Regions from separate parts of the Thalassospira lucentensis genome, predicted to be linked through region 2. Evidence: predicted binding sites of a transcription regulator. Region 2 holds the regulator's gene; each other region holds the start of a gene.

Region 1 (7,702 bases), 450 kb from region 2:
CACAGACTCCTCCATAATTGGTGGCGATCAGATCGCGTGACCGTCAGTTTGCCGCCTAAATCGGGGCGGCGGTGGATGCGCCTTTGGTGGGGCGGGGCAGCATCACAAGGACGGTCCGGTCTGAAATCTTGCAGTGAAATCATGGTGCTGCCGGAAGGCTTGGTTTGTCGAGGAGTTTTTGTGAATTCAGTTTATGTATAATATAGTACATATTTTTTGAATTGATGTTGATAATCATACGAAATGTATGTTATCCCCTTGGCCCAAATTGGGGGTGAAAGAAACTTGGCTGCTGTTATTCATGTCAAACTGACGGGCGAAGGTGATTTCGGGCCGGTGGATCTCGAATGTGCGATCCCGCCTGCGCGCCTGCCGTTGGTGATGGCGGCCCTGTTTGGTTCTCCGACCAGTTTGCGGGCGGGGGCGGTGCAAGGGGGCGGTGCGGTTGATCATGGGGCAGCTTCTTCGGGGGCTTCGATGTCGCCTGCCATGTTGGCTGCCACGTCCTCTACCATGTCACCTTCGGCATCATCTCCGTCTGCGCCATCTTCGTCATTCGGGCCTGGTGGCTCTTTGTGGGAAATGCCTGCTGGCGGGCAATTCCCTGTAACGGCGCGGTCGGATCGATCCGGCCCGGTTCTTTCTCCGGCCCGGTCGGCTATTACGAGCGAGGCTGAAACTGGACCGGAAAACGTACCGGGGCAGGCGGCCGGGCAGGCCGTTGGGCGCGATTTCGGTGGGGCCGGTCTGGTTGGCGAAGGTGCTGCGGATGCGATTGATCCGGCGAATTTCCTGATTGGATATATCGGCAGTCTGGGCGATCTGATTGCCCGGCTGCAGCCACGTGGTTTTGCCGAAACGATCCTGATTGCCGCGATCTGGCTGCATTACCGCGACGGGCGCAGCTTTGTGACGCGTGACGATATCCGGCGGCTGTTACGGCGGCAGGAACATCTGCGCATGCCAAAGAATTTCGGCCGTGATTTTCATAGCGCAATCACGCGGGGCTATATCGAACCGGCTGACGGGGATGGGGGATTTGCCGCCACCGGGACCGGATATCAGTGGTTTCGTGATGCTTGTATTAAATGATACAAAAAGTCGATAAAGTGGTTGACGTAATGTATTGATAATGTATCATTCTCGACGTGGGACAAGAAAACAGGCGGGGACAAAATGCGGGAATGGGAAGTACGGACAAGCTGCAGGGTCTGGCGTGGCCGATATGTGATCCGTGGGGGCGTTGATCGCATTGCCAGTGATATCGTCACCCTGCAGCAAAGCCGCTTTCCGGGGATTGAAACCGGCAAGGTTTCTCTTCGGGTGGTGACCATGGCGGTGATGGCGGTTCTGGCCGAGGAATGCTGCGAAGATGGCGTGACGGCAGCGGAACTTTCCTTTTTGCTGACCACATGCCTTGGTCGGCCGATTTCGCCGACCCGGATCGAACGCGAAATGGAAACACTTTCGGGTTTGGTCTGGTCGGGGCCATGGGGTGCGGAAACACTTTATGTTCTTGAAAAGCGCGGCCTTCGCTTTTTCGAAAGCGCGCGCATGATGGCGATGAACGACACCGACGCCCAAGGCAAGGATTTGACAGAATATACAGGCGCGGAGGAAGGCGTGGACGGGCAGGAAATTGATCCTTCAATTATTGCCCGTCCGGCCCCCCACGTGCGTTATCGACTGGTTTAAGCTGCACATTAAAGCAGGTTTTCAGGCGGAGGTGATCAAGAGGTCACCTCCGTTTTTCGTGTCATGATTTTGATGCTGCCCTTGGCTTTTTAGGCGATGATTTCAGTGGGCAATCCGCGAGGCCAGATCGCTGTCTTCTTTGGCACCAGCAATCAAATGCGACAGTTCCTCAATCCGTGAAATCTTGCCGTCCCGCATTTCGTAAAAAGTCAGAACCTTGCATGTCATTGTTGATCCATCTTTTTTGATGGCATCGACGATATGGATGTCGGCGATGCTGTTATTTGACGTGATGATCTTTTCAAACCGCACATGCGCGGATTTCAGGATTGATTTCAGCGTACGGGCATGTGCGAGGAAATCCTTCAAATCAAGTGTTTTACCATCGGCAATCTGAACATAATCCGATGTGAATAGATGCAACATATCCTCTACCGGGCGTTCGGGGTCGAGCAATAACCCAAACAGGTTTTCGAGAAAGATGCGTGTTTCGTCATGTGTCATGGTGCTGTTCCATTGATTGAAGAGGTTCAAGCCACCTTGACGATAGGTGATGAAATATGGCCAATCTAACCCATCGAAGCCAATCGATACGGTGTTTTGGCCATGTCTGACTTTTTGATCGATCCAGATGTTCTTGCGGCGCTGAAAAAGCCTGCGTCATCACAGGCGCGGAGTGCAAAGGGGGGCATTGAGGTTGATGTTGTGTCAGGCAGCGAAACCCGCCTGGCCGTTCGGGTTGTGATGCGCGAAACCCCAATTCCACGGGAAACCGGCGCGCATTCCCATCCGCAGGGGCAGTTGATCGGAGCGGTTTCAGGATTGCTGAGTATCTCGACCGATCATGGTAAATGGGTGGTCCCTGCTATCAATGCATTCTGGGTGCCGCCGGGAATGGAGCACGGACTGGTTTCGCACGGGCCGTTTCGCGGATGGAGCGTTTATGTCGGCCCCCACCTTTGTGCCGGGTTGCCAGATTACCCAAGGGCGTTGCGTACCAGCGAGCTGATGATGGCGGCCATTCGCCGTGCTGCGGGTTGGGGGGATGGGCCGCAATCGGATACCGAGGCACGCATAGCCCGGATTATCCTTGATGAAATTGCGACAACCCCAAAGGAAACACTAGGATTGCCGATGCCAAAGGATCTTCGTCTGGTGCGTCTGGCGCAAGCCTTGATGGCTGATCTTTCTGATGGCAGGTCGATGACGCAATGGGCCGACTGGGCCGGAATTCCGTGCCGCACATTGGGGCGACACATGTTACGGGAAACAGGCTTTGGTTTTGGTCAGTGGCGGACGCGGGCGCGCATGCTTGCGGCCCTTGAGATGCTGGCGGCCGGATTATCGGTAACGACAGTCGCACTCGATCTGGGATACGAGAATATCAGCGCGTTTATTGCAGCATTTCGCAAAACCTATGGCGTAACGCCTGCACGCTATTTTGCACCCGACGGACAGTAAGGGGATTTCCAGATCGGGCCTGCCGGTAACACGGCTTATGGCAATTTCACCTGCCCCTCAGCGCCGGGGCGATCAGGGCCGCTGCAATCAGGGTTGACCTGACAGCATAAGGTACGTAATGATTTGAAGATGGAAAACATTGTTACACATCAGAACGCCTATTTTACGTCGTGCACATAGCGCGGCGCCTGTTGATGTGTTTGTAAATTAAACCAAGACCGGCTGCCCCAGGGCGGCCTTTGTTTTTTCCATAAACCGGTTTGCCCGAGGTGGCCCCACCAACAAGGAAACCGGAAAATGACCCATATCTCCCTTGCTGATCGCATGCCGACACTTGATTTCACGCCCAATGCCCTGAAAGACGGGATCGGGGTGGTGCCGCTTATTCTGATGGCGGGTTTTGCCGATACCATTACGGCGGCGAGCGAACTGGTCGCAAGTGGTGCTGTCATGATCGAGAACAGACAGATTGTTGATCCCGATCATCATATCCTTAGTTACGCGTTTGATGATGGCGAAGTCTTGCGCCTTACCGTTGGTGGCCAAAGGACGATGCTGATCCGTCGTGCGGCGTGATCGGGGCGGAGTGATCGGCTTGGTGCCCGCCGGTCGCGCGAGCAGGGCTTGGGGGCGAGGGGGCGATGTTGCTGGTGATCTCAGAACAGCGACATCTGCCCGTTCGCGTTCGGGCGGACAAATCCGCTGCAATCAAGGTTGAGCGACCGGCCGGTCATGCCGTGTTTTTTGCGTGCTGCATCAAAGCGTCTGGCAATCAGATCGGCAATCGGGCCGGTGCCGCGCATGCGGGTGCCAAATTCGGATTGATAGCGTTCGCCGTCGCGCATCTGGCGGATCAGCGACATGACCTTTGCCTTGCGGTCGGGATAATTGGCTTCGAGCCATTCTTCGAACAGATCGGCGATTTCAAGCGGCAGGCGGACGACGATGTGGGATACGGACGTTGCCCCGGCATCGCGAACCGCAGCAACCAGATTTTCGATTTCCATGTCATTGAGGCCGGGAATGATCGGCGCGCACAGGACCGTGACCGGGATACCGGCATCGGCAAGTTTGCGAATGGCATCAAGTCGACGGTGCGGGGCGGAGGCACGCGGTTCAAGAAGGTTGGATAATCTGTGATCAAGGCTTGTAACCGATACCGCGACCGACGCACGGTTTTTTGCGGCCATTGGCGCGATCAGGTCGATGTCGCGGGTGACAAGTGCGCCTTTGGTGATGATCGAAAAAGGATGGTGGCAATCGCCAAGCACCTTGATGATGGATCGGGTCAGTTGCTTTTCACGTTCAACCGGCTGATAGGGATCGGTGCTGGTGCCAATGACAATCGGGGCGGGCATGTAGCTTTTGACGGCGAGCTGTTTGCGCAAAAGTGCTGGGGCATCGGGCTTCCAGAACAGTTTTGTTTCAAAATCCAAGCCCGGCGACAGGCCGAGATAGGCGTGGGTTGGTCTGGCAAAGCAATAGATGCAGCCATGTTCACAGCCGCGATAGGGATTGATCGAACGATCAAACGGCACATCCGGGCTTTGATTTTTGGTGATCACGCTGCGCGCGCCATCAATGCCAAGGGTGGTACGGATGCGCGGCGCGTCCTGATCTTCCATCAGGCTGGTCATCCAGCCATCATCGACCGCCTGATGGATATGGCGTTCAAATCGGCCATCAATGTTCGATACCGCCCCGCGGCCTTTTTGCCGGCGCGCGGGCAGCAGATCCGGATCAAAATCCGGATGGCTCCATCCTTCGCCCGGTTGGGCGGTTTCGATGTGATCGGATGTCGGTTCGATGATGTTTCGCATATGTTCAAAATATAGAACAAAACAGGAACATTCAAGCGAAATACGCAGTGCCCAGGTTGCCCGCGCAGATATCAACGCGGACAGCGGCAGGCCGTTGATTTGACATCATCCGGTTATCAACAGCATTCCTGATTACGGGCAGGTCGGCGTTGCTGTCGTGAAACTGATGGAGCCGGTGTTTGTCCCGCCACCGACATTGCATGTGCTTACATTGCCGCTGTTACCGGCGCCGGAGAGATTCGTATTGTTAAGGTTAAAGAAGATCAGGTGGTTGGTTGCCGCCCCGCTGACATTGAGTGTGTTGTTCTCGAAGACGAGGTTGTCTGATCCGATGACTGACAGGGCATAGGCAAACGTATCGTTACTGGTGGCTGTGATCGTATTACCGCGAATGACGGTGTTTTGTGCGTTTCCGATAACCTGTATGCCAAAGGACGTGTTGCCCGTAGCGTTGCTGGTCAATGTGCTATTGATGATTTCGACGTTATTCACGCCGTTGATCCGCACTGCTGTGGTCGCACCCGCGGAGGTGGTTGAGACAGTAACGCCAACAAGGCGACTATTGTCGGCCATGTTGAAAATATGGCTTGGACTGCCAAAGCCGGGCGGAGTGCCGCCTTGGCCGCTCAGGCTGGCACCCGGTGTGGTGATGGTCAGAGTACGACCGGAAGGTGTTTTAACATCAAGATTGCCCGTTCCCATGATGGTTTGGCCGTTTTGAACATCAAGGCGGCTGTTCACGTTGGCAAAACTGCCATTCAGGACCACGGTCGAATTGGTACCGGCGGATGAGATGGTCGTGGCGAGGTCGGCACTTGCTGTTGTTGCGCTGCTGACAAGCGTGATGGTGTTGCCGTTGGCCGTGCTTGTTATTTCCTCTGCCGTGGTGAATTGCCCGGCCTGACTGACGATATCAATGTCGCGTATGATCGGGTCGGTCATGCGGCGTTCGATAGCGTTCAGGCGCGGTTTGGGATTGTCGCCAAAATCCTGAAGCGGGATGCGCAGGCGGAAGCTGGCAAAGCTTTGTGTGCCGCGCGGATCGTCATGCTGGATTTCAGCCCCCAGCGAAAAGCGCGAGCCTTCCCACAGGAACGGTATTTCATCAAAGGTCAGGTCAAGCCGCCCGCGAGGTCCCTGTACTGTGTCCACATCGTCGTCGGTAAAGCGATAGCCGCCTGCGTAAAGGCGCAATTGTTGTGGTGCTGTGGCTTCAAACAATGGTGCGCGCCAGCCGATTTCGGCATCAAAACCGCGAAGGGCGCGTTCTTCGCCCTGACGGTACATGATCGTGGTGCCGGAAAAATCCACCGTACTCAGGCTGTCTTCGATATAGCTTGTCTTGCCGACCGGCATATAGGTATTGGCGCGAAAATCCCAGTCAAGCGAGAGGGCTTCGGCCCCGAAAGTCACCTGATTGAATTTGTTGTCATACGCGCTGTGGCGGCGATCAAAATAACCATAGCCGCCAATATTCCAGCCGCTATCAAGCATCTGGCGAATGCCGACACCGAAATTGCCTTCGTGACTGTTGGCATCATCCATCCGTGCGCGGATATTGGCAAAGGTCAGGGTATCGTCATCCTGCCATAGCGGAATGAACAGATCGGTTTCGCCAAGGTTCCGGTCGGTGCCGGCCTTGCCTTCCAGGTCGATATGCGGTCCCCATTTGTTGCCGCCTTCCGCGTCCTGAGCATGCGCGGATAGCGCGAAAGCAACGACGCAGCTACAGACAAATCCAACCGCATATTTTTTCATTTTTTGTCTTCAATCATTTTGCTCTGGCTTCTGTGCGGCAGGAAAAATCGCTGACATATCGCGCATCAGTCAGGCCGGCAGTTAAGCCAGTTCATGAAATGCAAGTCCGAGGATTAGGGGATTTGTGCATGGGTCGCCACAGCAATGGCAGGGATGCGATATTTTCCTGCGCAAATTGGATAACCACTGCGCTTTATGGATAGAAAACAGGGCGAGGCGCGTAAAAGAGGACTATTGAGTCGCGTTTTTCATCGACCTTTTAAATTGCCTTTTTGATTGCCATTTCGGGGCCATTTTTAGGTGTTTTTCTGTCGGGTAAGAAAAAGACCAACAGGATAAAGGTGTTAGTGATGCGCGTCATGGTGACTGGCGGGGCGGGATTTATCGGATCAGCCCTGTGTCGTTATCTGGTTCTTGAACGTGGCTGGGAAGTACTTAACCTTGACAAACTGACCTATGCCAGCGATCTGCGCAGTCTTGATACCATCGATCATCTGCCGAATTATCAATTCATCAAGGCCGACATTGCCGATCCGCTTGCGGTTGCGGCGGCCCTTCATGATTTCGGCCCGGATGCGGTCATGCATCTGGCGGCGGAAAGCCATGTGGACCGGTCGATTGACGGGCCGGGGACGTTTATCAACACCAATGTTGTCGGGACCTATCACTTGCTTGAAGCGGTGGCCGTTTACTGGCGCGGCCTTTCGCCGGATGATCGGGAACGGTTCCGGTTCCATCACATATCGACCGACGAGGTTTACGGATCGCTTGGCCCCGATGATGGGCTGTTTACCGAACAAAGTCCGTATCGGCCCAATTCCCCCTATGCCGCAAGCAAGGCATCATCGGATCATCTGGTGCGGGCGTGGTGCCATACCTATGGCCTGCCGGTGGTGATCAGCAATTGTTCGAACAATTATGGTCCGTTCCAGTTTCCGGAAAAATTCATTCCGCTGATGACCATCAAT
Region 2 (7,702 bases):
GCCACGATGTATCTCCTCATCGATAATTACGACAGCTTCACATTCAATTTGTGGCACTATCTGCGCGAACTCGGCCCCGAGGTCGAAGTACGCCGCAATGACGAAATTTCCGTCGATGATGCGCTGGCTTTAAAGCCCGAAGGCATCGTGATCTCGCCCGGTCCATGTGATCCGGATCGTGCGGGTATCTGTCTTGACCTGATCACGGCATCGGCAGGCAAGGTCAAACTGCTTGGCGTTTGTCTTGGTCATCAGGCCATCGGTCAGGCCTTCGGCGGCAATGTCGTTCGTGCGCCGGAATGCATGCATGGCAAGACCGATGCAATGGCACACGAAGGCAAAAGCGTTTTCAACGGCCTGCCAAGTCCGTTTGAAGCCACACGTTACCATTCATTGGTTGTGGATCGCGATACGTTGCCTGATTGCCTTGAAATCACGGCGGAAAACAGGGATGGTCTGATCATGGGGCTGCGTCACAAACAGCATCAGATCCACGGGGTCCAGTTCCACCCCGAAAGCATCGCATCCGAACACGGCCATGCCCTTTTGAAGAATTTTATAGACTTCCCCGGCGCATGAAACCGCACCGGACCGCTAACCGAGGAAACCCGTATGTCGACTGAATATGACCTGAAGCCGATCCTGGCCAAAGTCGCAAATGGCGAAAAACTGAACGAGGAACAGGCCGAACAGGCCTTCGACGTTCTGATGTCCGGTCAGGCAACGCCGTCTCAGATGGGGGCTTTCCTTATGGCGCTGCGGCTGCGCGGGGAAACGGTCGATGAAATCACCGGGGCGGCCCGCGTCATGCGTTCCAAGGCGACCGGCATTATCGCCCCGCCCAATGCGGTTGATACCTGCGGCACCGGTGGCGATGGCAGCGGCACCTTCAATATCTCGACCGGGGCGGCAATCGTTGCGGCGGCCTGCGGTGCCATCGTTGCCAAGCACGGCAACCGCGCGGCATCGTCAAAATCCGGATCGGCCGATGTCCTGCTGGCGCTTGGCGTCAATCTTGATGCCGATATGGCGCTTCTCGAAAAGGCGCTAAAGGAAATCAATCTGTGCTTCATGATGGCAACGCGCCATCACTCGGCGGTGCGTCACGTGATGCCGACCCGCGTTGAAATGGGCACGCGCACGATCTTTAACCTGCTCGGTCCGCTGGCCAACCCGGCCAAAACCAAACGCCAGGTCATGGGCGTTTTCGCCCGTGAATGGGTCGAACCGATTGCCAATGTGCTGAACCGCCTGGGTTCGGAACATGCGTGGGTTGTCTATGGTCATAGCGGCCTTGACGAAATTTCGACGACCGGCCCGACCTTTGTCGCCGAAGTCAAAAACGGCAAGGTCACGACCTTCGAAATCAATCCCGAAGATTACGGTCTTGAAATCGTCACCCTTGATGCGCTTAAAGGGGGCGATGCCCAGACCAACGCGCAGGCCATTCTTGATCTTCTTGCCGGTAAAAAAAGTGCCTATCGCGATATCGTTCTGCTGAATGCCGCGGCCGCACTTGTCGTTACCGACATCGCAACTGATCTTGCCGATGGCATCGCAAAGGCACGGGTTGCCATCGATTCCGGCAAAGCCGCAGAAACCCTGCAGGCACTTGTCAGCATTTCCAATCAGGGGACCGCAGCGTGAGCGACGTACTTGAACGCATCTGTAACGACAAACGCGATCATATCGCTGCCTGCAAGGCGCGCAAATCGCTTGCCGACCTCGAAGCAACCGCCAAATCGCAATCCGCCCCACGTGGCTTTATCAAGGCGCTTGAAACATCGGTTGCGGACGGTCGTTACGGCCTGATTGCCGAAATTAAAAAAGCCTCCCCGTCCAAGGGCCTGATCCGACCGGATTTCAATCCGCCTGTTCTGGCACAGGCATATAAAGCTGGCGGTGCAAGCTGCCTGTCGGTTCTGACCGACATCCCCTATTTCCAGGGCGATGACAGCTATCTGATCGCGGCACGTAGCGCGGTTGACCTGCCGGTCCTGCGCAAGGATTTCATGCTTGATCCCTATCAGGTGACCGAAGCCCGGGCGTTGGGTGCCGATTGCATCCTTCTTATCATGGCCGCCCTTGAAGATGCCCAGGCAGCAGAGCTTGAAGACGCCGCACACAACCTTGGCATGGATGTCCTGATCGAGGTGCACAACGCACCGGAACTCGAACGCGCACTGAAACTGAAATCAAAGCTGCTTGGCGTGAACAACCGCAACCTGAAAACGCTCGAAGTCTCCCTGACCACGACCGAAGAACTCGCTGGCATGGTTGATGACAGCCGGATGCTGGTCGCCGAAAGCGGCCTGTTCACACATGATGACCTCGACCGGATGGCAAAGGTCGGGGCGCAATGCTTCCTGATCGGCGAAAGCCTGATGCGTCAGGACGACGTCACCGCCGCCACCCGTAATATCCTTGGCCTCGCGGCCTGATACCGGAACAAGATACAGGCATGGCAGACAAACTTTCGCATATCGACGCCGCTGGTAATGCCGTCATGGTCGATATTTCGGCCAAGAGCGATACCGCGCGCATCGCCGTCGCAAAGGGCCGTGTCCTGATGTCGGCGGAAACGGCCCGGCTGATTGCCGAACACGGCCATAAAAAGGGCGACGTTCTTGGCATCGCCCAGCTTGCAGGAGTCATGGGGGCCAAGAAAACCCCCGACCTGATACCGCTATGCCATCCCCTGCCTCTGACCTCGGTCGAAGTCACCTTGGAACTGGCAACCGATACCGACGCAGTCGATATCGTCGCGACCTGCAAGACCACAGGCAAAACCGGCGTCGAAATGGAAGCCCTGACCGCCGTTTCCATTACCGCACTGACAGTATTTGACATGTGCAAGGCGGTAGATAAATCCATGCGGATTACAGATATCCGCGTCGTCCATAAGGAAGGCGGAAAATCGGGTCTTTTCACCGCCGACTGACCCCCGAAAGTACCGGAATTTCGTTTCTTGACCGAAAGAATGCCCTTAAACAGCGATTTTTCGGGTTCTGGTGCTTGACGAACGGCAAGAACCAAAGTAGAACATTCATGTATTCGGTTTGTTCTTATTACTGGTTCGGGAAAAATCATGCTGACGCGCAAGCAATACGAATTGCTGGTCTATATCGATAATTACCTTCGCGATCATGGCATCTCGCCCTCCTTTGACGAGATGAAAGAAGCCCTGAACCTGAAATCCAAATCCGGCATTCATCGCCTGATTACCGGGCTTGAGGAACGCGGCTTTATCCGACGCCTCGCCCATCGGGCCCGCGCGCTCGAAGTTCTGCGTCTTCCCGATAATAACGATGATGACGCGGCTGAAACACCCGCCAATGTGACATCCATCGCAACCGCGCGAAAGGCCGCCCACCGGCCGGCAACCGTGCCATCGGCCTTCTCGGACTCTGGTGAATCCGTCTCCCTGCCGCTGTTTGGCCGGATCGCGGCCGGTACCCCGATCGAAGCCCTTCGCGATCAGACCACAATGGTGCAGGTTCCTGCCGCCCTTTTGGGGACCGGCGACCACTATGCGCTTGAGGTTTCCGGTGATTCGATGATTGATGCTGGCATTCTTGATGGCGATACGGTTCTGATCCAGCGGTGTGAGCAGGCCAATGACGGCACCATTGTTGTCGCATTGGTTGACGACGCCGAAGCCACCCTGAAACGTCTAAAACGCGGTCGCGGCGAAGTTCTGCTGGAACCGGCCAATGCACGTTATGAAACGCGTGCCCTGTCGCCGGACCGTGTCCGCATTCAGGGACGCCTGATAGGTCTGCTGCGCCAATACTGATCAGACAAATACCGGAATATCGAAAACGCCGTCAGCCCGTCTGGCGGCGTTTTTATTTGACCACTCTGCCCCCGATAATAATCCACGGCCAGGTGTCGGACGTTTCACGCACGGTTTCAATCACCGGAGCACTCCCCGGTCGCAGGGAAACCGATACACCGCCCTGCCACCACAGCATGTCATCATCAATGACCGTCACATCACGCGCGCAGATATCACGCGGCATATCGCGTTTCAGGCTGATGATCATATCGGCATGGCGGCACGCATAGAACGGATTGGCAAAATCATTGGCAACAATCACCCGCTGTCCTCCGACACTCACAGAACAAACCGCGGCATCGCATTTCTCGATAATCTGATCGACATCATGATCAGCAATGCCAAACCGCGCCATCCAGACCGATTGCTGAAAATCCGATATGCCTTCGGGCAGGATAAGCCTGTTTTGCTCCCGGTCCCGGATGGCCCAGCTTTCCTGATCCCCGGAAACCAGAATATCCGCCGGGCGATACAGGATTTGCGCCATCATCGCCACGCATAGCGGAATGACAGCCAACCGGGCAATCGCGTTCCCCCGCCAGACCAGCCACCAGGCAATCGCCATCATGATACCGATGGCAAATACGGCACTGAACTGCTCGACATGCCAAAGCCCCCACGCCTGATCGGCAGCAAGAGAGGCCGTTTCAATCAGCAGGGTCAAACCCGGCTTCATCAACCACAAGGGCAATGCCCCGGCCCCGAACGGCATCAGAACAAGCGTCGCCACAATCAAAGGCATCACCCAAAACGCCATAACCGGAATGGCAATCAGGTTGGACACGATCCCGATCATCGAAATCCGCCCGAAATGAAACCCGATGATCGGGGCGGTCACTGCGGTTACCAGCAATCCGGTCACCACCAGCCCGGCAAAAAACAGCCAAAGCCGGAAGGCCCATGACCGGTCCCCAGACGCCTCAAACCATCGCCTGCCCGGCCCATCGTAAAATGCCACCAGCACCGATACCGCGGCAAAGGAAAGCTGAAAGCTTGGCCCCAGCACCGCATCGGGTCGCAATATCAAAACAACAAGCGCCGCAATCGCCACCAGCCGAAGCGATATCGCCCGCCGGTCCAGCAACAACGCCGCCCAGACAATCGTCAGGGTGATAAAGGCCCGCTGTGTTGGCACACTGGCCCCCGACAGGCCAAGATAAATCACGGCGGACACCATCGCCCCGATGGCCGCCCATTTCTTGATCGGAAACCGCAATGCAATGGCCGGAATGGCCGCCAGGCCAAACCGCAGGAAAAAGAACACCGTCCCGCTTAAAAGCCCCATATGCAGACCGGAAATCGCCAACAGATGCGCAAGCCCCGATTTGCGCAGATCATCCGCCGTCTCTTCGCCGACATCACCTCGTTCGCCAACGATCAGCGCCTTGGCAATGCCTGATTCAGGCCACGCAAGAACACGATCAATTTCCTCCATGATCGCAAGACGCAAATACTCGATCCGTTCCGATAACGGTTGCAGAAAACCCGCATCCGCCGCCGTCACCACACGGTATTGATGGCCAAAAACAAAACCGGTTGCCCCGATCCCGTCCAGATACAAACCGCGTGAAAAATCCGGATCCCCCGGAACGGACGCCGCACGCAATGGAAACAAACGCGCCTTGGCAGCAATCCGGTCCCCGACTGCAAGCCCGTCCCCACCCGGCAGGCTCAATCGCACCTTCCAGTCAAATGCCCTGTCCTCAAGCCCCGCGATCCGGATCGGCACCACGGTCATGCGCATCCGCCCGCCGCGCGGCTCCAGCAGCGTGATGTCGCCCTCGATCTCTGTCATGTAAAGCGTCTTGGTCAGAAGCCCGGATGGCGCCATTTCAAGATGGATGGATGCGATCAGCAACCCGCTGCAAAAGCCGGTCATTAGCAAAATGCCGAAGAATGGCAAAATCCAGCGCCGCGAAATCCACAATCCCGACAGCAAAAGAATCACTGCAAGCCCGGTTTGCTCGACTGTCAAACGCGCTGGAAGTGAAAAATACGTCCCGCATCCCAACCCGAAGAATATAACCGCACACAGGATCCAGGAATTTCTGCGCGCGGCCAACAACAATCCAGTTTGCGAAATTAATTCCGCAACATATTGATTTTTATTAATTCCATTGCGACTTATTCGACGAATGTACAATAGCCTGCCCGGCACACAGTTTCTATCTATCATCGGCTGTGGTGCAACACCGCCGCATATGTGTTATAGCGTGCACGCCAAAAGTCATTACGACAAGCAACAACATCCAGCCAACGGATAGAGTGAATGACGGTTGTTACCCGTTTTGCCCCGTCTCCGACCGGGTTTCTGCATATCGGCGGCGCACGCACCGCCCTTTATAACTGGCTTTACGCCAAACACACCGGCGGCAAATTCCTGCTGCGTATCGAAGACACTGACCGGGAACGTTCAACCCCCGAAGCCGTCGAAGCCATTTTTGACGGACTGAACTGGCTTGGCCTGACCGCAGACGAAGAACCGACCTTCCAGTTCGCCCGTCGCGACCGCCACGCCGAAGTCGCCCATGAACTGATCAAGGCCGGCAAAGCCTATTATTGCTATTGCTCGCAGGAAGAACTTCAGGAAATGCGCGAAAAGGCGCGCGCCGAAGGCCGCCCGATGAAATATGACGGTACCTGGCGCGACCGCGATGCCTCCGAAGCCCCGGCTGGCGTCAAGCCCGTCGTGCGCCTCAAGGCGCCGCAGGAAGGCGATGCCGTAATTTCCGATCAGGTGCAGGGTGATGTTCGCGTTGCCAATGATCAGCTTGACGATTACGTCATTCTGCGGGGCGATGGCACACCGACCTATATGCTGTCGGTCGTGGTGGATGACCACGACATGGGTATTACCCATGTGATCCGTGGTGATGACCACCTGACGAACGCATTCCGCCAGAAAGCACTTTATGACGCCATGGGTTGGGATGTCCCGACATTCGCCCATATTCCGCTGATCCACGGGCCGGATGGCGCCAAGCTGTCCAAACGCCATGGTGCGCTCGGTGTTGACGCCTATCGCGATGAAATGGGCTTCCTGCCCGAAGCCGTAAACAACTACCTGCTGCGTCTTGGCTGGGGTCACGGTGACGAGGAAATCATTTCCCAGGATCAGGCCATCGAATGGTTTGACATCAAAGATGTTGGCAAGGGTGCGGCCCGTTTCGACTTCGCCAAGCTTACCAACCTGAATGGCGTTTATCTGCGTCAGGCAGATGATACCCGCCTTGCAAACGACATTGCACCGCTGATCGCAAAACAGATTGGCGTCGATGCAATTGACGCAGCGCAAAAAGAAATCTTGATCAAAGGCATGTCAGGGCTTAAAGAAAGAGCCAAGACACTCATCGAGCTCGCCAACTCTTCGGCCTTCTATGTTACAGACGGCGTCACGTCGTTTAACGAGAAAGCTCAGTCCCTGATTGATAGCGCCCCCGAAGGCCTGTTTGCCGAACTGGCAAAGGAACTCGACGCGCTTGAAAACTGGACCGAAGAGAACGTTGACGCAAGCGTTCGCAACATTGCCGAAAAACTCGATCAGAAGCTCGGCAAAGTCGCGCAGCCCTTGCGGGCCGTGCTCACCGGTTCCAACTCATCGCCTGGCATCTTCGAAGTAATGATTGTGCTTGGCAAATCCCAAACGCTGAAACGCATCCGCAAATTCGATGCTAAATAACGGCGTAGAATAAAAAACTTAAACACTGAATTTGCGCTTTGTGCGCCGCAGCACTATGCTGCACACAACTTGAAAACCGTGTTCGTTCAAACAGGGAAGGAAAAATAGTCATGGCTCAGAATTCCAAGACTTCCCACACCGTGACACTGACCGACAATGCCACTGGCAAGTCGATCGAATTGCCG
Region 3 (7,702 bases), 170 kb from region 2:
GGAAGGCCCGTACCTGAATGCCGAACGCAAAGGCGTGCATGACGCGAACATCATCCGCCCGATGGAAGATGACGCGATTGATCTTCTGACCCGCCTTCCCAATGGCCGTATCCTGGTGACCATGGCCCCGGAAAAGGCCGCCAAAGGCACAATTAAAAAGCTGGCTGATCGTGGCGTTCTGGTTTGCGCCGGTCATACTGCGGGCACTTATAGCCACATCCAGGCTGCCATTACCGAAGGCATGCGGGGCTTCACGCATTTGTTTAATGCCATGAGCCCGATGACCCACCGTGAACCCGGTGTTGCCGGTGCTGCGATGGCCGACGACAACACTTGGTGCGGACTAATTGCTGATGGCTATCATGTTCATCCCGCCGTTCTGAAAGTTGCCATCCACGCCAAGGCAAAAGGCAAGATCATGCTGGTGACCGACGCCATGCCAACGGTCGGAGCAGACGAAAAACGTTTTGTTCTGGGGGGAGAGGAAATCATTGCCACCGATGGTCGCTGCGCGCTGGCGGATGGCACATTGGCCGGGTCGGACCTCGATATGATCGCAGCGGTTAAAAACTGCGTTGAAATGGTCGGCATCGATCTTGGTGAAGCCCTTCGCATGGCATCCCTCTATCCGGCCACATTCCTGAAACTTGATGATATCATGGGACGCATTGCACCGAGCTATCAGGCCGACATGATCCTGTTTGATGATGACTACAACGTCACGCGCAGCTGGATCAAGGGCGCAGAATAATCTCAGCATAACAAAGCATTAAAAACTTATCAGGAGGCATAGCATGAAGCCGGTTCGTATTCTTGTCGTCGGTCTTGGCAATATGGGATTATCGCATGCAAAGGCCTATCACGCGCTTGACGGATACGAAATCGTCGGACTGTGTGCACGCTCCGAAATCCCGGCAGAAAACCTTCCGGATGGTTTTGCTGCCTACCCGCAATTTACCGATTTTCACACTGCGTTGGCGGAAACCAGCCCCGATGCGGTCTCTATCAATACCTATACCGAAACCCATGCCGAATTCGCCATCACGGCGTTTGAGGCGGGGGCGCATGTCTTCATTGAAAAGCCATTGGCAGCGACCGCCGAAGATGCCGAACGTGTAGTAAATGCCGCCAAAAAGTATGATCGGAAGCTGGTGATTGGCTATATCCTTCGCCATCATCCGTCTTGGGCAAAATTCGTTGAAGTTGCAAAGACACTTGGCAAGCCGCTGGTCATGCGCATGAACCTGAACCAGCAAAGCAGCGGCGCCTTTTGGGAAACCCACAAACGGTTGCTTAACAGTGTTTCCCCGATTGTTGATTGCGGCGTGCATTATCTGGATATGATGTGCCTGATGACCGGCGCGAAACCGGTATCGGTCAGTGCCATCGGCGTACGTCTGTCTGACGAAGTTGCACCAGAAATGTATAACTATGGCCAATTGCAGGTGCGCTTTGATGACGGATCGGTTGGCTGGTACGAGGCCGGTTGGGGCCCGATGATCAGCGAAACCGCCTTTTTCGTCAAAGATGTGATCGGACCCAAGGGTTGCGTTTCCATCACCGATGTTGAAGAAAAAGGTGCCGGTTCGGCTGATATCGACACTCATACAAAGACGAATGCCTTAAAGCTTCACCATGCTGCCACAGATGCAGCCGGAAAATTTACACAATCTGACGAAATCATCCGCACAGACGACGAGCCCGATCATGACGGCCTGTGTCTGCGTGAACAGCAATTTTTCCTAAAGTCTATAACGGAAAACCTTGACCTTACGCAGCATATGGAAGATGCATTGGGCTCCTTACGGATCGCCCTCGCTGCGGATCAGTCGGTACGCACGGGGGAAACAATAATACTCTGACCCCCAGGAGGAGTACCCACATGCCTTCCGTTAAACCCGGTGTTGTTACCGGTTCTGCCTACCGTGACCTTGTTGCTGCCTGCAAGCAGGACGGTTACGCCCTTCCCGCCGTCAATATCACATCGTCCAGCACGATGAATGCCGCCCTTGAAGCCGCTGCAAATGCCGGTTCTGACATCATCATTCAGCTTTCGAATGGCGGTGCACAGTTCTTTGCCGGCAAGGGCATCAAGGACGCCGCAGCAGCCCGTGTCGTGGGCGCTATATCGGCAGCACGTCATGCCCAACTGATGGCTGAGTATTATGGCGTTGCTGTCGTCATGCATACCGACCACGCAAACCGGAAATTCGTTCCGTGGGTCGATGAAATGCTGAAATGGAGCGAAAAAGCCTATGCCGAGACAGGCAAGGCGCTTTACAGCTCCCACATGCTGGACCTGTCCGAGGAATCGCTCGAAGACAACCTGTCGACTTGCGAAGAATTCCTCAAACGCATGGCCAAAATCGAAATGAGCCTGGAAATTGAACTGGGCGTGACCGGCGGTGAAGAAGACGGCATCGGCCATGATCTTGACACCAGTGTCGAGGAAATCGATCCGCGTCTTTATACCCGTCCCGAAGAAGTCGAAGAAGCATATCGCCGTCTTGCTCCGCTTGGCCATTTCTCGGTCGCGGCGGCATTCGGCAACGTTCATGGCGTTTACAAACCGGGTAACGTAAAACTTCGTCCGGAAATCCTTCTGGAATCCCAGAAATACGTTTCGGAAAAGCATAATCTTGGCGACCGTCCGCTGGACTTCGTGTTCCATGGCGGTTCGGGTTCGGAAAAAGAAAAAATCGAAGAAGCAGTCGGCTATGGCGTCTTTAAGATGAATATCGATACCGATACCCAGTTCGCCTATTCGCGCCCGGTTGGTGAATATGTCGAAGCCAACGCACGTGCGTTCAAGTATCAGGTCGATCCGGATACCGATCAGCCCTACAAAAAACAGTACGATCCGCGCGTCTGGGTCCGCGAAGCCGAACTTTCGATGGCAGCCCGCCTCGAAGAAGCTTTCAAGGATCTTGGTGCAACCGGTCGTTCGGTTACCAAAGGCTGATCGTTCAGGATTGCAAAAGCCAGATTAACCCGCCGGTTTGTCCGGCGGGTTTTTTCTTGCATTGTCTTGCGCTACGACAAAAACAAACTACTCCTGACAGATACTGACAGGAACTGTCAGGGGTGCGCTTGCGTATCAGGTTTGGCTCCTCTATACCTTTTCCCGAACATTACAGGAACAAAAGGCCCGACATGCTGACGAAAATTTCGGTTCGCGGTGCGAAAGAACATAACCTGCAAAATATCGATGTTGAACTGCCCCGCGATTCTCTGGTGGTGATCACCGGTCTGTCTGGGTCGGGTAAAAGTTCGCTGGCGTTCGATACGATTTATGCCGAAGGACAGCGTCGTTATGTCGAAAGCCTGTCAGCATATGCGCGCCAGTTCCTTGAACTGATGCAGAAGCCCGATGTTGAATATATCGACGGCTTGTCTCCTGCCATTTCCATCGAACAGAAAACCACATCGCGCAACCCGCGTTCGACCGTGGGAACGGTTACCGAGATTTATGATTATATGCGTCTTCTTTGGGCGCGCGTCGGCATTCCCTATTCCCCGGCAACCGGTCTTCCGATTGTCAGTCAGACCGTATCACAGATGGTTGACCGCGTTATGGAAATGCCCGAAGGCACGCGACTTTATCTGTTGGCACCGTTTGTTCGTGGCCGCAAAGGGGAATACAAAAAGGAACTGCGCGATTTGCGCACGCGTGGTTTCCAGCGCGTCAAGATCGATGGAGAAATGTATGACATCGACGAAGCGCCTGAACTGAACAAAAAGCTCAAACACGATATCTCGGTCGTGGTGGATCGTCTGATCGTCAAGGAAGGGATCGCAACTCGCCTTGCGGACAGTTTTGAAACCGCCCTCGAACTGACAGATGGCATCGTTCTGACCGAAGATGCAAAAACCGGCGAAACAACCGTGTTCTCGGCAAAGTTCGCCTGCCCGGTTTCCGGCTTCACGATCGAGGAAATCGAACCTCGCCTGTTTTCGTTCAACAACCCGTTTGGCGCCTGCCCGGCCTGTGATGGTCTTGGCACCCAGATGGAATTCGACCCGGAACTGGTCGTCCCCGACGAAGGCAAAAGCCTTGATGATGGCGCTGTTGCGCCTTGGGCCAGCACCACGTCGAAATATTATTTGCAAACGTTGCGCGCAGTTGCCAAGCATTTCGGCTTCAAAACCAATGTCGCATGGGAAAAGCTTCCGAAAACAGCACAGGACATCATCCTGTATGGTTCGGGTGATGAAGACGTAACGGTAACCTATGATGACGGTTCACGCAGCTACAAGGTATCCCGCCCGTTCGAAGGTGTCATTCCCAACATGTCGCGCCGCTGGCGCGAAACCGATAGCCAGTGGGCACGCGACGAACTGTCGAAATACCAGACGGTTTCAAGCTGTCCGACCTGCGAAGGCCACCGCCTGAAACCCGAAGCGCTGGCCGTAAAGATCGATAAATGCACGATTTCGGAAATTACCGACCTTTCGATTGGCAAGGCTGCCGACTGGTTCCAGGCGCTTGAAGGCAAACTGAATGAAAAAGAAACCGAAATCGCGCGACGTATCCTGCGTGAAATCAATGATCGCCTGCGATTCCTGCGCGATGTCGGGCTGGATTATCTGTCGATGTCACGCACATCTGGCACCCTCTCGGGCGGTGAAAGCCAGCGTATCAGATTGGCGTCGCAGATCGGGTCGGGCCTGACCGGTGTCCTTTATGTTCTGGATGAACCATCCATCGGCCTGCATCAGCGCGATAATGATCGGCTGCTTGATACCCTGAAACGTCTTCGCGATCTGGGCAATACCGTCCTGGTTGTCGAACATGACGAGGATGCCATTCGTGCCGCCGATTATGTCGTCGATATGGGCCCCGGGGCCGGGATCCATGGCGGACGGATTGTTGCCGAAGGAACCCCTGAACAGATCCAGCAAAACCCGAATAGCCTGACCGGCAAATACCTTGTCGGGGTCGAACAGATCGCCGTTCCCAAGGAACGCCGTAAAGGCAGTGGCAAGTCGATTGCGATCAAGGGGGCACGCGCCAACAACCTGCAAAATGTTGATGCCGAATTCCCGCTGGGTAAATTCATCTGTGTTACCGGTGTTTCAGGTGGTGGCAAGTCGAGCCTTGTTATTGAGACGCTGTATAAGGCGCTTGCAAAACGGATGCATAATGCGCGCAATCATCCCGGTGCGCATGACACCATTACCGGCATCGAACATATCGATAAAATCATCGATATCGATCAAAGCCCGATTGGCAGAACCCCGCGTTCCAACCCCGTGACCTATACCGGGGCCTTTACACCGATCCGTGACTGGTTCGCGCAATTACCCGAAGCCAAAACGCGCGGTTACAAGCCCGGGCGTTTCTCGTTCAACGTCAAGGGCGGACGGTGTGAAGCCTGTCAGGGCGATGGTGTGATCAAGATCGAAATGCACTTCCTGCCCGACGTTTACGTCACCTGTGATCAGTGCAAGGGCAAACGATATAACCGTGAAACGCTGGAAATATCGTTTAAAGGTAAATCGATATCTGACATTCTTGACATGGCGGTTGAAGAAGGTGCTGATTTCTTCAAGGCAGTTCCGTCCATTCGCGACAAAATGGAAACCCTGAAACAGGTGGGGTTGAGCTACATCCATCTCGGTCAGCAGGCAACAACCCTTTCAGGTGGCGAAGCGCAACGCGTGAAGCTGGCGAAGGAACTGTCAAAGCGGGCCACTGGCCGCACGCTATACATCCTTGATGAACCCACCACCGGGCTTCATTTCCATGATATCCGCAAGCTTCTGGAAGTGCTGCACACCATTGTCGATCAGGGCAACACGGTGGTTGTGATCGAACATAACCTTGATGTCATAAAAACTGCCGACTGGATCATTGATATCGGTCCCGAGGGTGGTGATGGCGGCGGCAAGCTGGTTGGTTGCGGCACACCAGAGGCCATCATGGCCAACGAGGAAAGCTATACCGGTAAATACCTTAAACGCCATCTCGGCCTGAAGTAATGCCGTAAAGCGAAGCGGGACCCTAGCCCGCTTCGACCCGATCCTCGACCCGTTTGACCAGTGCCGAACTCAACCGTTCGCTAAAACCTGACAAGAAGGCCAGCACCAGCACGATGGAAATCTGTTGCCCGGCACCGGGGATCGTTCCGATCTGGTCCATGTCGGAAATATTGTGCAACTGATCCAGCGGGATCGGCAGAATACCGGCACGCAGTGCCAGTAATACGATCAGCGCAAAACAAAAACCAAGGCAGGGTCGAAACAGGAAATTGAAGAAAACCGACGCTGGTTCCATCTCCGCCCAGTCGACATCCTTACCCAACCGCATCATCATGCTGACCAGCGCCCCTATCGCGCCGAAACTGCCGACAAAAAACAAAAGGTCATAGCTGAACCCGAACAGCTTACCATTCCCGGTACTAACAACCTGGTCTGCCTGCAAAAACAGCATCACCGAAACGACAAGCAATATCGGTGACAGGGCAAGTGCGATTGCGGCCACGCGCATTGATCGGAAAAATGCTCGCTGTGTGCTGTCCAGATGATCGCGCCCGCCTGAAAGGTCGGAAAGGTAGCCATGGACAAACCCGTCGCGTCCCTGATTGAGCGCCAGCAACATGACAATGGCATCTGATGTTTTGCGCATCTGCGCATCGTCATCAAGCCCCTCATCCCTGCGCCACCAGCGTAGAAAAGACCGCATGACAAGCGAGGCCCGCCATCCCTGCCTTGTGGCGACAACGTAATCAATCATGTTCTCGACATCAGCGCTGCCAAACTTGTTGGCGCCGATATCGCCAAAAGGAAAGGCGATCCGTCCGATTGCCGCCGCGGGGCTGTTTCGGTTCGCACCATCTTTGTTTGGCGCACTATTCCCGCCATCGGCATCAGGAATGCAGTCAGTCGTCATCGTCTGTCGGGATCGCCGGATCGGAACAAGTCCCATCACGGGGCAATGGGCCGGATCGTAACCATAGGGTCGATGCGGATAGCTCATGATGCCGTCCTTGTGATGGATGTGTATGGGATCAAGGACGCAGTAGCGGACAATTTGTGAATAATTTGTCGCCGCATGGGTGATATGAGACAGCGAAGTGGTGCAATTCACTTGAAATCAAACCATCAGCACCGCTATGTGTGTGCCAGAAAGTTTAACCCCGTTTTGCAGAGGAGTTCGCAACCGTGAGCACGGTCAAACCCGTCCATATTATCGGCGCCGGTCTTGCCGGTAGCGAAGCCGCCTGGCAGTTGGCCGAGGCCGGCATTCCGGTCATCTTGCATGAAATGCGGCCGACCCGCCCAACCGACGCCCATCACACCGACAAATGTGCCGAACTGGTTTGTTCCAACTCGTTTCGGTCTGACGACAGGGAATATAACGCGGTCGGCCTGATCCATGATGAAATGCGCCGTGCCGGATCGCTGATCATTCGCTGTGCCGATGCGCACAAGGTCCCCGCTGGTGCAGCCCTTGCGGTTGACCGCGAAGGTTTCTCGCAGGCAGTTACTGATGCACTGATGAGCCATCCGCTGGTCACCATGGAACGCGGCGAAGTTGATGGCCTGCCGCCGGTCGAATGGGAAAGCACGATCATTGCAACCGGCCCGCTGACCTCAAGCGCACTGGCCGAAGACATTCGCAAGGTAACCGGCGAGGAAAGCCTTGCCTTCTTCGATGCGATTGCCCCGATCGTCTATAAGGAAAGCATCGATTTTTCCA

Evidence for each region. The regulator LexA, encoded in region 2, represses DNA repair genes until DNA is damaged. The targets are predictions, from matches to a motif close to ATGTTCTANTTTGGTTC.
Region 1: a site for LexA is predicted at 4,991-5,007, ahead of R1T41_RS16840 (PA0069 family radical SAM protein). Genes of this name have one in related genera too.
Region 3: a site for LexA is predicted at 3,127-3,143, ahead of uvrA (excinuclease ABC subunit UvrA). Genes of this name have one in related genera too.

Annotation. Positions count from the first base shown of each region.
Region 1 is NZ_CP136684.1:3,464,006-3,471,707, forward strand. Features, by position in the region: gene R1T41_RS16810 (alanyl-tRNA editing protein) at 1-3, opposite strand, end outside; gene R1T41_RS16815 (hypothetical protein) at 286-1,092, shown strand; gene R1T41_RS16820 (hypothetical protein) at 1,177-1,695, shown strand; gene R1T41_RS16825 (nuclear transport factor 2 family protein) at 1,798-2,199, opposite strand; gene R1T41_RS16830 (helix-turn-helix transcriptional regulator) at 2,302-3,156, shown strand; gene R1T41_RS16835 (tyrosyl-tRNA synthetase) at 3,454-3,732, shown strand; gene R1T41_RS16840 (PA0069 family radical SAM protein) at 3,813-4,976, opposite strand; gene R1T41_RS16845 (inverse autotransporter beta domain-containing protein) at 5,109-6,734, opposite strand; gene rfbB (dTDP-glucose 4,6-dehydratase) at 7,085-7,702, shown strand, end outside.
Region 2 is NZ_CP136684.1:3,912,833-3,920,534, forward strand. Features, by position in the region: gene R1T41_RS18925 (anthranilate synthase component II) at 7-579, shown strand; gene trpD (anthranilate phosphoribosyltransferase) at 613-1,647, shown strand; gene trpC (indole-3-glycerol phosphate synthase TrpC) at 1,644-2,441, shown strand; gene moaC (cyclic pyranopterin monophosphate synthase MoaC) at 2,441-2,941, shown strand; gene lexA (transcriptional repressor LexA) at 3,089-3,796, shown strand; gene R1T41_RS18950 (ComEC/Rec2 family competence protein) at 3,849-5,981, opposite strand; gene gltX (glutamate--tRNA ligase) at 6,108-7,517, shown strand; gene R1T41_RS18960 (citrate synthase) at 7,628-7,702, shown strand, end outside.
Region 3 is NZ_CP136684.1:3,742,826-3,750,527, reverse strand. Features, by position in the region: gene nagA (N-acetylglucosamine-6-phosphate deacetylase) at 1-751, shown strand, start outside; gene R1T41_RS18120 (Gfo/Idh/MocA family protein) at 795-1,862, shown strand; gene fbaA (class II fructose-bisphosphate aldolase) at 1,883-2,962, shown strand; gene uvrA (excinuclease ABC subunit UvrA) at 3,154-5,982, shown strand; gene R1T41_RS18105 (hypothetical protein) at 6,005-6,979, opposite strand; gene trmFO (methylenetetrahydrofolate--tRNA-(uracil(54)-C(5))-methyltransferase (FADH(2)-oxidizing) TrmFO) at 7,165-7,702, shown strand, end outside.